Regions from separate parts of the Streptomyces sp. NPDC028305 genome, predicted to be linked through region 2. Evidence: riboswitches for the same ligand, from Rfam matches in the RefSeq annotation. Region 2 holds a riboswitch; each other region holds the start of a gene.
What was found. A riboswitch is a leader RNA that binds a small molecule or an ion and turns the genes downstream of it on or off. The one in region 2 is predicted to bind cobalamin.
Positions count from the first base shown of each region.

Region 1: another riboswitch for cobalamin. It lies ahead of ACZ4WQ_RS43375 (CbtB domain-containing protein); the one in region 2 lies ahead of ACZ4WQ_RS00335 (cobalamin biosynthesis protein).
Region 3: another riboswitch for cobalamin. It lies ahead of ACZ4WQ_RS03180 (prenyltransferase/squalene oxidase repeat-containing protein); the one in region 2 lies ahead of ACZ4WQ_RS00335 (cobalamin biosynthesis protein).
Region 4: another riboswitch for cobalamin. It lies ahead of ACZ4WQ_RS18525 (ribonucleoside-diphosphate reductase subunit alpha); the one in region 2 lies ahead of ACZ4WQ_RS00335 (cobalamin biosynthesis protein).

Region 1 is NZ_JBVHTN010000013.1:47,963-51,161, forward strand. Features, by position in the region: gene ACZ4WQ_RS43370 (glycoside hydrolase family 6 protein) at 1-877, opposite strand, end outside; cobalamin riboswitch at 1,083-1,218, shown strand; gene ACZ4WQ_RS43375 (CbtB domain-containing protein) at 1,256-1,474, shown strand; gene ACZ4WQ_RS43380 (CbtA family protein) at 1,490-2,281, shown strand; gene ACZ4WQ_RS43385 (sortase domain-containing protein) at 2,312-2,902, opposite strand; gene ACZ4WQ_RS43390 (hypothetical protein) at 2,908-3,189, opposite strand.
Region 2 is NZ_JBVHTN010000001.1:71,966-75,164, forward strand. Features, by position in the region: gene ACZ4WQ_RS00325 (inorganic phosphate transporter) at 1-1,030, shown strand, start outside; gene ACZ4WQ_RS00330 (hypothetical protein) at 1,043-1,297, shown strand; cobalamin riboswitch at 1,502-1,636, shown strand; gene ACZ4WQ_RS00335 (cobalamin biosynthesis protein) at 1,780-2,862, shown strand; gene ACZ4WQ_RS00340 (cobyric acid synthase) at 2,859-3,199, shown strand, end outside.
Region 3 is NZ_JBVHTN010000001.1:697,287-700,485, reverse strand. Features, by position in the region: gene ACZ4WQ_RS03180 (prenyltransferase/squalene oxidase repeat-containing protein) at 1-1,099, opposite strand, end outside; cobalamin riboswitch at 1,262-1,387, opposite strand; gene ACZ4WQ_RS03175 (DUF5984 family protein) at 1,489-2,289, shown strand; gene ACZ4WQ_RS03170 (TetR/AcrR family transcriptional regulator) at 2,261-3,013, opposite strand; gene ACZ4WQ_RS03165 (hypothetical protein) at 3,167-3,199, shown strand, end outside.
Region 4 is NZ_JBVHTN010000004.1:500,442-503,640, forward strand. Features, by position in the region: gene ACZ4WQ_RS18525 (ribonucleoside-diphosphate reductase subunit alpha) at 1-1,890, opposite strand, end outside; cobalamin riboswitch at 2,015-2,137, opposite strand; gene ACZ4WQ_RS18530 (FGGY family carbohydrate kinase) at 2,458-3,199, opposite strand, start outside.

The DNA.
Region 1 (3,199 bases), on a different contig from region 2:
TGCACCAGGCCTCGGGGTCCTCCTTGCCCGGCACCGGCCCCTTGCCGTTGCGGCTGGTGTCGATCACGAAGGGCTTTCCGCCGACCAGGGCGGAGAGCTTCCTGCCGTACACCTTGTTGTCCGCGGTGGTCTGATAGTTGGCGATGTTGAGCGCGAAGCCGTCGGCCTTCTTCAGCCCGGCGCGCCGCAGCGGCTCGGCCATCCGGCGCGGATCCTTGATCCAGTGCGGATTCCCCGCGTCCAGATAGACCTTGGTGCGGGGCAGCCCCTTGAGCTTGTCCACAGCCCCGGTCAGCAGGTCGTAACGCTCCTCGAGGAACCGCCTGGGCGTGCAGCCGTCCACCGCGTGGGGCAGTGCGTCCGGCTCCAGGATGACCGTGGCGGCCCGGTCGCCGATGCCCCTGACCGCCTTGTCCAGCCAGGCGCGATACGCGTTGCCGTCGGCGGCGCCGCCCTTCGAGTACTGGCCGCAGTCGCGGTGCGGGATGTTGTAGAAGACCAGCAGCGCGTCACGCTCCTCCGACACGGCGGCCTCGGTGAACCCCCGCGCCTGGCCCTCCGGGTCGTCCACCCCCAGCCACTCCGCGACCGGCTGCGCGGCGATCTTCTGTATCAGCTTCGCCTCGCCGGTCTCCCCCTTCCTGCGGTACTCGGCGACCTGCCGGGCCGCGGCGCCGTCCGGGTTCACCCAATACGGCACGACATTCCGGGGCCGCTGTGCGGGCCTCGCCGCCGCGATCGCCTCCTCCTCGCGATCGGAACGCCCGGAACCCGACGAGCCGAAGCAGCCGGAGAGCGTCACGAGCGACAGCAGCGCCCCCACCGCCGCCCCGGCACGGACAGATCCTCGCCGACGGCCGGTGTAACTCCCGTACATCCACTCCCCCTTGGGTGCACGCTCCGGGGGACACCCCTCAGGCCCCCGGCAGGACAAGACCGGTCGAAACCATGCTTACACACCACACCGGCCCTCACGGGGTTATCCACAGCCCTTTGCGTGAATTCGCCCGTACGGCGCGAAGCGGCCCCTCCGGGACCGGTTGACAGGTACCCGTCCGCCTGGGACTCTCCGATGCGACAAGTCAACACAACGAGACGACGGTGTACAGGAACCCGGTGCGAATCCGGGACGGTCCCGCCACTGTGACCAGGAGTCGGCGCGCGCGAACGGCGCCGCACTTCCGGGAGTCAGGAACTGGCCGTCGTTCTCCTTCCTGCTGAGGGGCGTGGAAACCCCACTAGGAGGCAACAGCGGATGTCCCTGCACACGGCACGGCACACCGACCCCGCGGCCGTCTCGGCCGCCACCGCCCACACCCGCGACTGGCTGATCGCGGCCGGCGCGGTCATCCTCGCTCTCATCGCCCTGTACGCGGTCTTCATCGACAACGGCTCGCTGATCTCGGCGACGGGCGACTATCTGCACGAGTTCTCGCACGACGGCCGGCACCTCTTCGGTGCCCCCTGCCACTGACGGGTCCGGCACCCCATGGCAGACGGTCACGTTCCCGTACTCCCCCTGCTCCGGCGTGGCCTGGCGGCGGGCGCCCTCGCGGGCCTCGCCACCGGGCTGTTCTCCCTGCTGCTGGCCGAGCCCCTGATGGACCGCGCCATCCGGCTGGAGGAAAAACGCCAGGAGAGCGAGCATTCGCACGCCGCCGCGGCCGCGGCGGTCACCCACCACGAGGAGCTGTTCTCCCGCTCCACCCAGCACTTCGGCCTCGTCGTCACCGCCGTGGTCGTCGGGCTGGCGCTCGGCGTCTTCTTCGCGGTCGCGCACGCGCTCGTCCACCGCGGATCCGACACCTCCGCACGCCCCTGGCCCCGCGCGCTCACCCTCGCGGCGGCGGGCTTCACCGGCCTCTCGCTCCTGCCAGGCCTGCGCTACCCGGCCAACCCGCCGGGCGTCGGCGACGCGGGCACGGTCGGCGACCGCCAGGCGATGTGGCTCGCCGCGGTGGCGATCGGCGTGCTCGGCATGGTGCTCGCCCGGCTGGTGCACGTCCGGCTGACGGCGGCGGGCCGCGGTCCCGCCGTGGCCCAGACGGCGGTCGCCGCGACCGTCGTCGCGGTGCTCCTCGCCCTGTTCGCCCTCCCCGACAACCCCGACCCGGTCCCCGTCGAGTCCACACTGCTCTGGGACTTCCGGATGCTCTCGTTCGCCTCGCACGCGGTGATGTGGGCGGTCCTCGGCGCCACGTTCGGCGCCCTCGGCCTCCGCGCCCTGCGCGAGCGCGGCACGACGACTCACCGGCCGGACCCGGTCCCGACCGCGGCGTAACCCTCGGGCCCGGTGGGCGGGCTTCCCCGCCTACCGGCTCCCCGTCAGATACGCCGACACCACCACCGTTCCGCCGCGCGCCCCGCCGCCCGCGAGCAGCCGCAGCTCCGCGCGGCCCCCGGCCCGCGCCGCGTACACCCGCCGCGCGTCGAACCGCGTGGCGGTGACCATCGCGACGTCCTCGACCGTGAACTCGGCCACCGTCCCGTCCGCCCGGGACACCCGCACCGCGTCGCCGCGCCTGACCCCGCCGAGGCGGCGGAGGACCCCCGCGTCGGCCGGCCCGACCAGCACCGCCGCCCCCGAGGCGCCCGGCCGCGCCCCCATCCCGTACCAGCCCCCGCTCCCGTCCCGGCCCTGGCCGGCGACCGGCGCCGCGATCCCCGCCGACTCGACGACGACGCGCCGCGCCGCCGCGGCCGGCAGCGGGTGCCACGCTCTGGGCAGCGGATGCGTGGGCGGGCGCCCCACGGCCGCCACATCCCCCGTCAACGGCACCGCTCCGCCCAGGCCCTCCGCCGCGTCATGGCCCCACAGCCACAGTCCGAGCAGCAGCGCCGCCCAGGCCACCCCCGCGATCGCCCTCGCCCGGCCGACGCCGCCGGGGCGCTTCCCGTACACCGCCGTCAGCCCGACGCCGCGGCGACCGGGCGACGGCGGCGCCGCACCGCCATCCCGGCGACGGCCAGCGCCGTGACTCCGGAGAGCACCAGGCCGTACGCCTCGGCCCCGCCGAGGCCGCGGCGCGCCGCGTCGTCGGCCGGGGCGAGGTCCGAGTGGGCGCGGTGGACATGGCCGGGGCGTGCGGGGGCGGCGTCCTCCTGGTCCGCGACGGCGGGGCCGGCGATGGCCAGGACCACCGCCGCCGCACAGACGGCCATACGGAGCGTGAGGGCGAGCGGGCGCATGGTGAAACCT
Region 2 (3,199 bases):
AGTGATCTTCGCGGGTCTGGTCGGCGCGATCGTCTGGAACCTGCTGACCTGGCTGGCCGGGCTGCCCTCCAGCTCCTCGCACGCCCTCTTCGGCGGCCTCATCGGCGCCACCCTGGTCTCCGTCGGCATGGACGGGGTCAACAGCGACAAGATCGTCATGAAGGTCCTGATCCCCGCCGTGGCCGCGCCGGTCGTGGCCGGCGTCGCCGCCCTGGTCGCGACCCGGCTCACCTACCGGCTGGCCCGCGACCGCGACCCCCAGGACACCGCGAAGGGCTACCGCGCCGGGCAGATCGCCTCGGCCGCGCTGGTCTCCCTCGCCCACGGCACCAACGACGCCCAGAAGACCATGGGTGTGATCACCCTGGCGCTGATCACGGGCGGCGTGATCGTCCCCGACTCCGACCCGCCGCTGTGGGTCATCGTCGCCGCGGGGCTGGCCATCGCGCTCGGTACGTACCTGGGCGGCTGGCGCATCATCCGCACCATGGGCAAGGGCATCACCGACATCCAGCCGCCGCAGGGCTTCGCCGCCCAGACCGGCGCCGCGACCGTCATCCTCGCCTCCTCCCACATCGGCTTCGCCCTCTCCACCACCCAGGTCTGCTCCGGCGCCGTGATGGGCGCGGGCGTCGGCCGCAAGGGCGGTGTGGTGCGCTGGTCCACCGCGGGCCGCATGGTCCTCGCCTGGGTGCTCACCCTGCCCGCCGCGGGCCTCGTCGCGGGCGGCGCGGCGCTGCTGGCGGACCAGGGCGACTGGGGCGTCACGACGGTCGCCGTGCTCGCGGTCGCCGCCTGCGCCGCGATCTGGGCGGCCTCGCGCCGCAAGCCCGTCGACCACACCAACGTCAACGACAGCACCGATGCCGGGGCGGCGCCGGCCGAGCCGGTGGGCGTCGTCACCGCCGCCCTCCAGTCCGTGGCCCCGCCGCCCGCCGGGCCGGTGGCCCCCGCCCCCGTCTCCTCCCCCGCCTCCTCCCCCTCCGCCACCCCGGCCGGCGCCTCCGCCGCCACCGGCAGCACCAGCTAAGGAAGTAACGCGATGAGCATCGACTGGGCGGCTCTCGGCCAGGTCTTCGGCGTCAGCCTCGTGGTGACCGTCGGCTTCGTGGGCGTCTTCACCCTCGGCATCCTCGGCGCCTCCCGCAAGCCCCAGCAGGCCGAGGCGGGCCAGGACACCGCCGCGGCCCCGGCGGGCGCCGGCGCCGGCATCGGCCCGGCGCGCGCCGCCGCGTACGCCTGCTTCGCGCTGTGCGCGGCGACGGTGGCGTACGGCATCAATCTGATCGTGGCCTGACGGCCTGAACCCGCACGGCTCGGCCGTGTTCCCGCAGTAGCCACGGCCGCCGGGCCGGGCCGCGCCGACCAGCGCGGACCCGCCCGGCGGCCGTGGCGTGCGTGGCGCGTGTGGGCCTCGGCACACTCGCGCATCCCGGGGCATTCGCGAGTTGACGGCCATTCGCCGCCCATGGTGGACTTCCGGAGCCAAACGGCGGCAGGAGAGGAAGCCGGTGAGAATCCGGCGCGGTCCCGCCACTGTCACCGGGGAGCGCTCTCCCATCGCACGCACAAGTCACGGTCTCCGTACGGAGGCTGGAAGACCGGGAGAAGCGCGGATCCGGGAGCCAGGAGACTCTCACCGCCGGTCACGTCGAACCAGGGCGCGGACCCTGAGTGAGGACATACCGCCATGCCCGGCACCGCCATGCCGCCGACGCCGACCCGCCCGCGGCCCGAACTCCACGCCCCGACGCGCCGAGGCACGACGGCGGACTGACGATGGGTGCCGATCACGCCTCGTACGCGTGCGGCGCCGCCCTCGGCTTCCTCGGCGACCTCGCCACGGGCGATCCGCGCCGCGGCCACCCCGTGGCCGCGTTCGGGCGCGCCGCCCTGGCCGTCGAGCGGCTGCTGTGGCGCGACCACCGCGGATCCGGGGCCCTGTACGCCGCGCTGTGCGCGGGCGGCGCGGCCGCGGGGGCCGCGCTTTCGGTGCGCGCCGTACGGGCTTTGGGCAACGACTCCTCGGGGGTCCCCTCCCGCGCCGCGCACACCGTACTGACCGCCGCCGCCACCTGGGCCGTGCTCGGCGGGACCACGCTGGGCCGGGAGGCGCGGGCCGTCGGCGGCGCGCTGGCCGCCGGGGACCTGGACGCCGCCCGGCGGCGGCTGCCGCACCTGTGCGGCCGCGACCCGCAGGCGCTGGACGAGCGGCAGATCGCGCGCGCGGTCGTCGAGTCGGTCGCCGAGAACACCTCGGACGCCGTCGTGGGCGCGCTGGTGTGGGGGGCCGTCGGCGGGGTGCCCGGCCTGGTCGGCTTCCGGGCCGTCAACACCCTGGACGCGATGGTCGGCCACAAGTCGTCGCGCTACCGGCGGTTCGGCTGGGCCGCGGCCCGGCTGGACGACCTCGCCGGCTGGCCCGGCGCACGGCTCACCGCGACGCTGGCCACCCTGGCCGGGCCCGACCCGCGCGGCGCGCGGCGCGCCTGGCTCCGCGACGGCCACCGTCATCCGAGCCCCAACGCGGGCCCCGTGGAGGCCGCGTTCGCGGGCGCGCTCGGCGTACGGCTGGGCGGCACTCTCGCGTACGGCGGCCGCGTTGAGCACCGGCCGGTGCTCAACCCCGGCGGGCGGGCGGTGAAGGCCGCCGACATCGAGCGCGCGGTACGGCTGTCGCGGCGCGTCGGCGCCCTGGCGCTCGGCGTGTCCGTCGGGGCCCGGCTGGCGGTGGGGGCGGCGCTGGGGCCGTCCCGTGCCCCACATGGCGCGCTCGCCCGCTGGGCACGGTCCTTGCGGGCGGACGGACCCGGACCGGGCAGGACGGCGCGGCCCGCGGCCGCGGGGAGGGATGGCATATGAGCGGCATACCCAGCAGGGGCGGCGGCGGCCTGCTCGTCGCGGGCACCACTTCGGACGCGGGCAAGAGCGTCGTCACGGCCGGGATCTGCCGATGGCTCAGCCGTAAGGGCGTCAGCGTCGCGCCGTTCAAGGCGCAGAACATGTCGCTCAACTCCTTCGTGACCCGCGACGGCGCGGAGATCGGCCGCGCCCAGGCCATGCAGGCCGCGGCGGCGCGCGTCGAGCCGAGCGCGCTGATGAACCCGGTGCTCCTCAAGCCGGGCAGCGACCGCAGCAGCCAGGTGGTGCTGCTGGGCAGGCCGGTGGGCGAGCTGAGCGCGCGCGGGTATTTCGGGGG
Region 3 (3,199 bases), 630 kb from region 2:
CCGCCCCGGCCGCGTGCGCCGCGAGGACCAGCTTGGCCAGCGCCCCCGGGTCGCCCTTCGCCCACGCCAGCGCGCCGTTCTTCTCGTTCTGGAGCCACTGGAGGGGCTTCGCCGCGGTCGCGCTGTGCTCCCCGGCGGCCAGGGCTACTATCGCGTCCGCCGTGCCGCCGAAGTCGGGCTGGTCCTCGGCGCCGGGCATCGCGGACAGCAGATGGCTGCCGTGCCCGGCCATGGTGTCCGCCAGATACGCGGCGGCGGCCCGCGCGGCCTCGGTCACCTTGGCCGGCTTGGCGCTCCCGCTCTTGTCGCTCTTGTCGTCCTTGCCGTCCTTGCTGCCCGAGCCGCAGTCCAGCGGCTCCGGGGCCTTGCCGGCGTCCTTGCCCGCGGGCTCGAAGACCCAGCCCTTGCCCTCGGTGGCCAGCGCGGCGGCCGTCGTCGCCAGGTCGTTCGCGACCGGCTTGCCCTTGTCCGCCGTATACGCGAACGCCCCGCGCTGCCCCTCCTTCGCATCACACCCCAGCTGGAGGCCGAGCAGCACGTCGTACGGCGTCCGGCCGCCCTTGGCCGACTTCACCTGCTTCGGGTCCTGGCCCGCGGCGGCGAAGGCGCCGACGGCGGCGGAGGTGGAGTTGGCGTCGCTCGGGCTGCCCGGGTTCATGCCCCAGCCGCCGTCGTCGTTCTGGCTCTCCTTCAGCCAGCCGACGCCCTTCTCGACCGCGGCGCTGCGCCCACCGACCGCGGCCAGCGCCTGTACCGCCGCCGCTGTCGCGTCGGTGAACTCGCCCTTCTTCGGGTCGCACGCGGCGGAGGCGTCGGCCCGGTACGCGGCGAAGCCGCCGTCCTCGCACTGCTGGCCGGCCAGCCAGTCGATGGCCGATCTCGCCGGGGTGACCCCGACCGCGTCCTGCGCCAGCAGCGCGAGCGACTGCCGCCACACCCCGTCGAACTTCGGGTCCTTGGCGCCGTACAGCCCCTTGGGCAGCGCCGCCGAGCCGGACGGCTTGGGCGAGGGCGAGGCGTCGGCGAACGCGGCGGGGGCGGCGGCCGTGCACAGGGCGGCCAGGGCGGCCAGAGCCGTGGCGCTGCGGCGTACGTTCATGGCGACGGTGCCTCTCGGTCGGGGGTCTCGGCGGTGGCTGGGCAGCGGTACGCGGCCGCGCACGGCCGACCACCCCGCACGCCGAGGGACGTGCGAACGCGATGACACCGGGCTCAGCTCCGCATACCTCGACGGTGCCGCCGCCGGGCGGGCCGGCGGCGGGAGCCTGCGGTGCGCCCGACCAGGTGTCCCGGCTCGTACGCCCTGCGGCACACAGCCCGTACTCACGGTTGCGGGTCAGCGCCGGAATCTCACCGGCTTCCCCCGATCGGACGCGGATGAAGTTTTCACGCATACCTTATCCGGCGCCCACCGGGGCCGGACCACGGCGGTCGGGCCCTTGGGGGTGGGCTGGGAGGCGGGCTGTAGGGCGGGCCCATACTCTCCCTATGGATCAGGACATCCGGTTCCGTTTCGGCCTGACCCCCTTGGAGCAGGTGCGGCCGTGGGGGCGGCGCGAGCGTCCCGTACTGCACTGGTTCGGGCTGACCGACGGCTGGTACGTCATCGACCTCGGCGAGCATGAGCTGCTGCGCTACTCCGAGCGCACGGTGCGGCGGCTGCGGGGCGGCGGGGACGGCCCGTCCCACCCGTACGTGGACTACTACGTGGTCCGGCTCTGGGAGGACCTGCTCGCGCTCCTGCCCGCGGCGCTCGAGCCCGTACCCGAGGACCTGGCCGCCTTCGTGGCCCGCGACTCCTCCGACTGGCGCTGGGAGGAGACCCTGGAGGCCGAGGCGGCCGCGCAGTGGCACGGCGGCCGCACCCTTAACACGGGGTATCTGCGCGTAGCGCCGGACATCCGCTGCTGGCGGACCGTCGCCGGGGACGACGACGCCATGGAGGACGTCATGAACGTCAGCTGGACGCATCAGCCGGATCCCGAGGACGAGATCGAGTTCACCGCGCCGGCCACGGGCCGGGTGACCGTGCCGACCAGCGCCTTCGTCGCCGCCGTGGCCGAGCTCGACCGTGCGCTGCTGGAGGCCATGGAACAGCGGATCGGCGAGCTGGCGGCCGCGGGGCCGCCGCCGGGCGTCGAGCTGGACCTGGAGCAGCTGCGCCGCGAGCACCAGGACCGCGCGGGGTGGCTGCGGCGGACCCGGGAGTACGAGTACGCCACCGACTGGGCCGCCGTACGGGCGGGCGCGGTGGCGCTGCTCAGATCACCAGGCCGGGGCTGCGGGTGAGGCCCAGGAGGCCGAGCAGGCGGTCCATCATGTCTTCGAACAGCGGCACCGGGTCGTCCAGGGCGTAGGACAGATGGCCGTAGACGGCCAGGCAGAGCATGCCGTAGATCTGGCGCCAGCAGGTGAGCATCAGGAACGCGACGCCGAGGGGCACTTCGAGGCCGATGACCTTGCGGTAGGTCCGCAGTTGGGCCACCAGCGCCGGATCGAGCTCGTCGTCCGCAGGGCAGGCCAGCCTCCCCTCGCGCCACAGCCGGGTGAATCCCCGTCCGAACACCCCGCCCAGCTCACGCGATATGACCTGCGGGATGTCGTCCGCGGTTTTGGCCGCCGAGGGGTAGCCGGCGCCCATGAGCAGGTTGAACTCCGCCGGGTTGGCCACGGACCAGTCCAGCACGGCACGGGTGGCGGCGTGCAGCTGCGCGCTGACGTCATCGGGGTCTTGGCGGCCCACCGCATGGTCGACGGTCTGGATGAACTCCGTGGTGACGTCGTCGTAGACGGCGCGGATGAGCCCGTTCCTGCCCTCGAAGTAGCGGTAGAGGGCGGGTGAGGTCACGCCGACGCTGCGGGCCACGGCGGCGACGGTGAGCCCCTCGATGCCCTCCGCGGCGGTGATCCGGCGGGCGGCGGCCCTGACATCGCGCTCCAGCTCCACGCGCAGCCGCTCCCGCCGCGTCAGCCCTGCCGCGCGCTCGCCTCCGTCTCCGTCTGTGCCGGACACCGTCGCCTCCTTGTCGTGGTGGGGTGCGCCCCAATGATCCTTCATCGGCGGTCGGGCGCACGGGGCAACCGACTTGCCGTGAAGGTGCGTTGCATGGTTAATACTATTCTCGCTTCTAAGGGCAGTCACGTTCGGGGGAAGGCGGAGAGCTGAGTGAGTAAGGCGTATGCGCCCGGGGTGCGTGGG
Region 4 (3,199 bases), on a different contig from region 2:
GCCCGCGATCGAGGCGATGGTGGCGGTCGGCGCGATGGCCAGGAGGAGCGAGTTCCGCATCCCGGACTTGGCCATCCGCTCGCGCAGCGCTGCCCACCGCTCGGGCCAGGTCGCCACCGCGTCCGTGTAGTGGTCCGGGTGCAGCACACCGCGCGCGGTGCGGGTGGCGGACCAGGCCGGGTGCGGGCCGTGGCGCTCGGCGAGGGCGCAGGACGCCTCGTACGCCGCGAGCATGATGCGCTCGGAGATCTGGGTGGACAGCGCTTGCGCCTCGGGCGAGTCGAAGGGCAGCCGCAGCCGGAAGAAGACGTCCTGGAGGCCCATCAGGCCCAGGCCCACCGGGCGCCAGCGGGAGTTGGACGCCCCGGCCTCCTCGGTCGGGTAGAAGTTGATGTCCACCACGCGGTCGAGGAAGGTGACGGCGGTGCGGACGGTCGCGTCCAGCCGCTCCCAGTCCATTACTTCTTCCCCGGCGCCGCCGTCTTTGCCCAGGTGCGCGGCCAGGTTGACCGAGCCCAGATTGCACACGGCCGTCTCGCCGTCGTCCGTGACCTCCAGGATCTCGGTGCACAGGTTGGAGGAGTGCACGACCCGGCCGGGCTCGGCGGTCTGGTTGGCGGTGCGGTTGGCGGCGTCCTTGAAGGTCATCCAGCCGTTGCCGGTCTGCGCGAGGGTGCGCATCATCCGGGCGTACAGCTGGCGCGCCGGGACGGTCTTGACGGCCAGCCCGTCCGCCTCGGCCTTCCGGTACGCGGCGTCGAACTCCTCGCCCCACAGGTCGACCAGCGCGGGCGCGTCGACCGGCGAGAACAGCGACCAGTCGGCGTCGGCCTCCACCCGGCGCATGAACTCGTCCGGGATCCAGTGCGCGATGTTGAGGTTGTGGGTGCGGCGGGCCTCTTCGCCCGTGTTGTCCCGAAGCTCCAGGAACTCCTCGATGTCCGCGTGCCAGGTCTCCAGGTACACACAGGCCGCGCCCTTGCGCCGGCCGCCCTGGTTGACGGCGGCGACGGAGGCGTCGAGGGTGCGCAGGAACGGCACGATGCCGTTGGAGTGGCCGTTGGTGCCGCGGATCAGCGAACCGCGGGCGCGGATGCGCGAGTAGGACAGGCCGATGCCGCCCGCGTGCTTGGAGAGCCGCGCGACCTGGTGGTAGCGGTTGTAGATCGAGTCCAGCTCGTCCAGCGGCGAGTCCAGCAGATAGCAGGACGACATCTGCGGGTGGCGGGTGCCGGAGTTGAACAGCGTGGGGGAGCTGGGCAGGTAGGACAGTGTGCTGGTGAGCCGGTACAGCTCGGCGACGTCGTCCAGCGCCCGCTCCGAGTGGTCCTCGGCCAGCCCGCAGGCCACCCGCAGCAGGAAGTGCTGCGGGGTCTCGATCACCTGGCGGGTGATCGGGTGGCGGAGCAGATAGCGGCTGTGGAGGGTGCGCAGCCCGAAGTAGCCGAAGCGGTCGTCGGCGCCGTCGGCCAGCGCCCGCTCGACCAGCGCGTCCAGGCGGGCGGCGTGGGCGGTCACGAACTCGGCCGTGCCGTCCGCGATCAGGCCCTCGCGGTGGCCCACGGCCACCGAGGCGGAGAAGGAGACCGCGCCCTGCCCGGCCGCCTCCTCCGCGATGGCGAGGGTCAGCAGCCGCGCGGCGAGCTTCGAGTACTCGGGTTCTTCGGCGATCAGACCGGCCGCCGCCTCGGTCGCGAGGGTGCGCAACTCCGCCTCGTCCGAGCCGGGATGGCGGCCGCGCAGGGCGGCGGCCGCGACCTTGCCGGGGTCGGTGGCGGGCAGGTCGGCGGTGAGCTCCGTCAGGGTCCGCAGCAGGGCGGTCCCGGGCGCGTCGTCCGCTGCCTGAGTAGCCGCTGCCTCTGAAACCGGATCGGCTGGCGCGATGGTCACTGAAGTGTTCTCCCTCGCTCGGCTGGGGGCCGGGCGGGTGGTACGCGATGGGCGCGTGCGGGCATGCCGAAACCGCCAAGGGCATACCGCACAGCGTCCATCGGCCCAACCCGCGGGGCCCGGACGTATGAGACGGCTGTCGGCAGGTCCTCGGACTCGCGGGTACGCAAAAGCGTACGCGTACACCGTTGCGGGACAGTTCCGGATTCGCACCGGATTCCCCTGCGGCGACAGCGAGCATGAGCATACATCTTGTGGTGGCGAGCGCACGCGCCCCCACATGTTGTGTCGCGAGGTGGAGTGTTTCGTACGAATGTGCTATTCAGTGCCGGACTTGGCGCGGTCTTGGCGCGCGCTTGGCACAGGCCTGACGCAGGCCCGAGACAGGCCTGACGCGGGCCCTGGGGCGTGCCCCGAGGTGCCCCGAGGTGGCCCGGCAGAGGCCGGCAGGGGGCCGGTACGGCCCCGGCGCGGCCCCGGTGCGGGTCCGGCGCGGACGGTCGGGCGCGAGCCCGGCAGGGGCCCGGCAAGGGCCTGCGCCGGGCCCGGCGCGGCGCCGGGTCGCCTTTAAGCGGGCGCCGTTGCCCGCCACTCCGCGAGGGTACGGGCCAGCCTGGCCCGGTAGTCCGCGTAGCCGCGCTCGTATGCCTCGGCGCGCTCCGCGTCGGGTACGACAGTACGCGAATCGGCTCGCCATTGTGCCGCGTCCACCGGGTCGCCCAACGCGCGCCAGGCGACCGCGACCGCGCCGCGCGCCCCCACCTCGGGCTCGTCCGGGATCCGCACCGGCCGCCCCAGGACGTCCGCGAACAGCTGGGTCCAGGCGGCGGACCGGGTGCCGCCCCCGCAGGCCGCGAGCGTCGCGCTCAGCCCCGCGGCCTCCAGGCAGTGGCGTGCCGCGTACGCCACGGCCTCGCAGGCGGCCCGGACGGCGTCCGCGCGGGTCGTGGCCAGGGTCAGGCCGTCCAACCGGCCCCGCGCGGCGGGCTCCACGAACGGGGCGCGCTCGCCCGCGTCCGACAGGAAGGGCAGCGCGGTGACCCCGCGCGCCCCCGGCGGGCTGTCGGCGAGCAGCGTCTCCAGATCCGCGGTGGTCGCCCCGGTGAACTCCAGGACCCACTCCAGGGCCGCCGTGCCCACCATGGCGGGCATGCCGCGCAGCCAGCGGTCCCGGTCGGGCGTGCACAGCCACATGCCCGCCGGGTCGGCCGCCGGGTCGATCCGCGCGCTGTCGGTGAGGACCTGGCTGGCGAGCGTGGTGCCCACGATCAGCAGCCCGTCGCCCACCTCCGTCACGCCGCTGCCGATC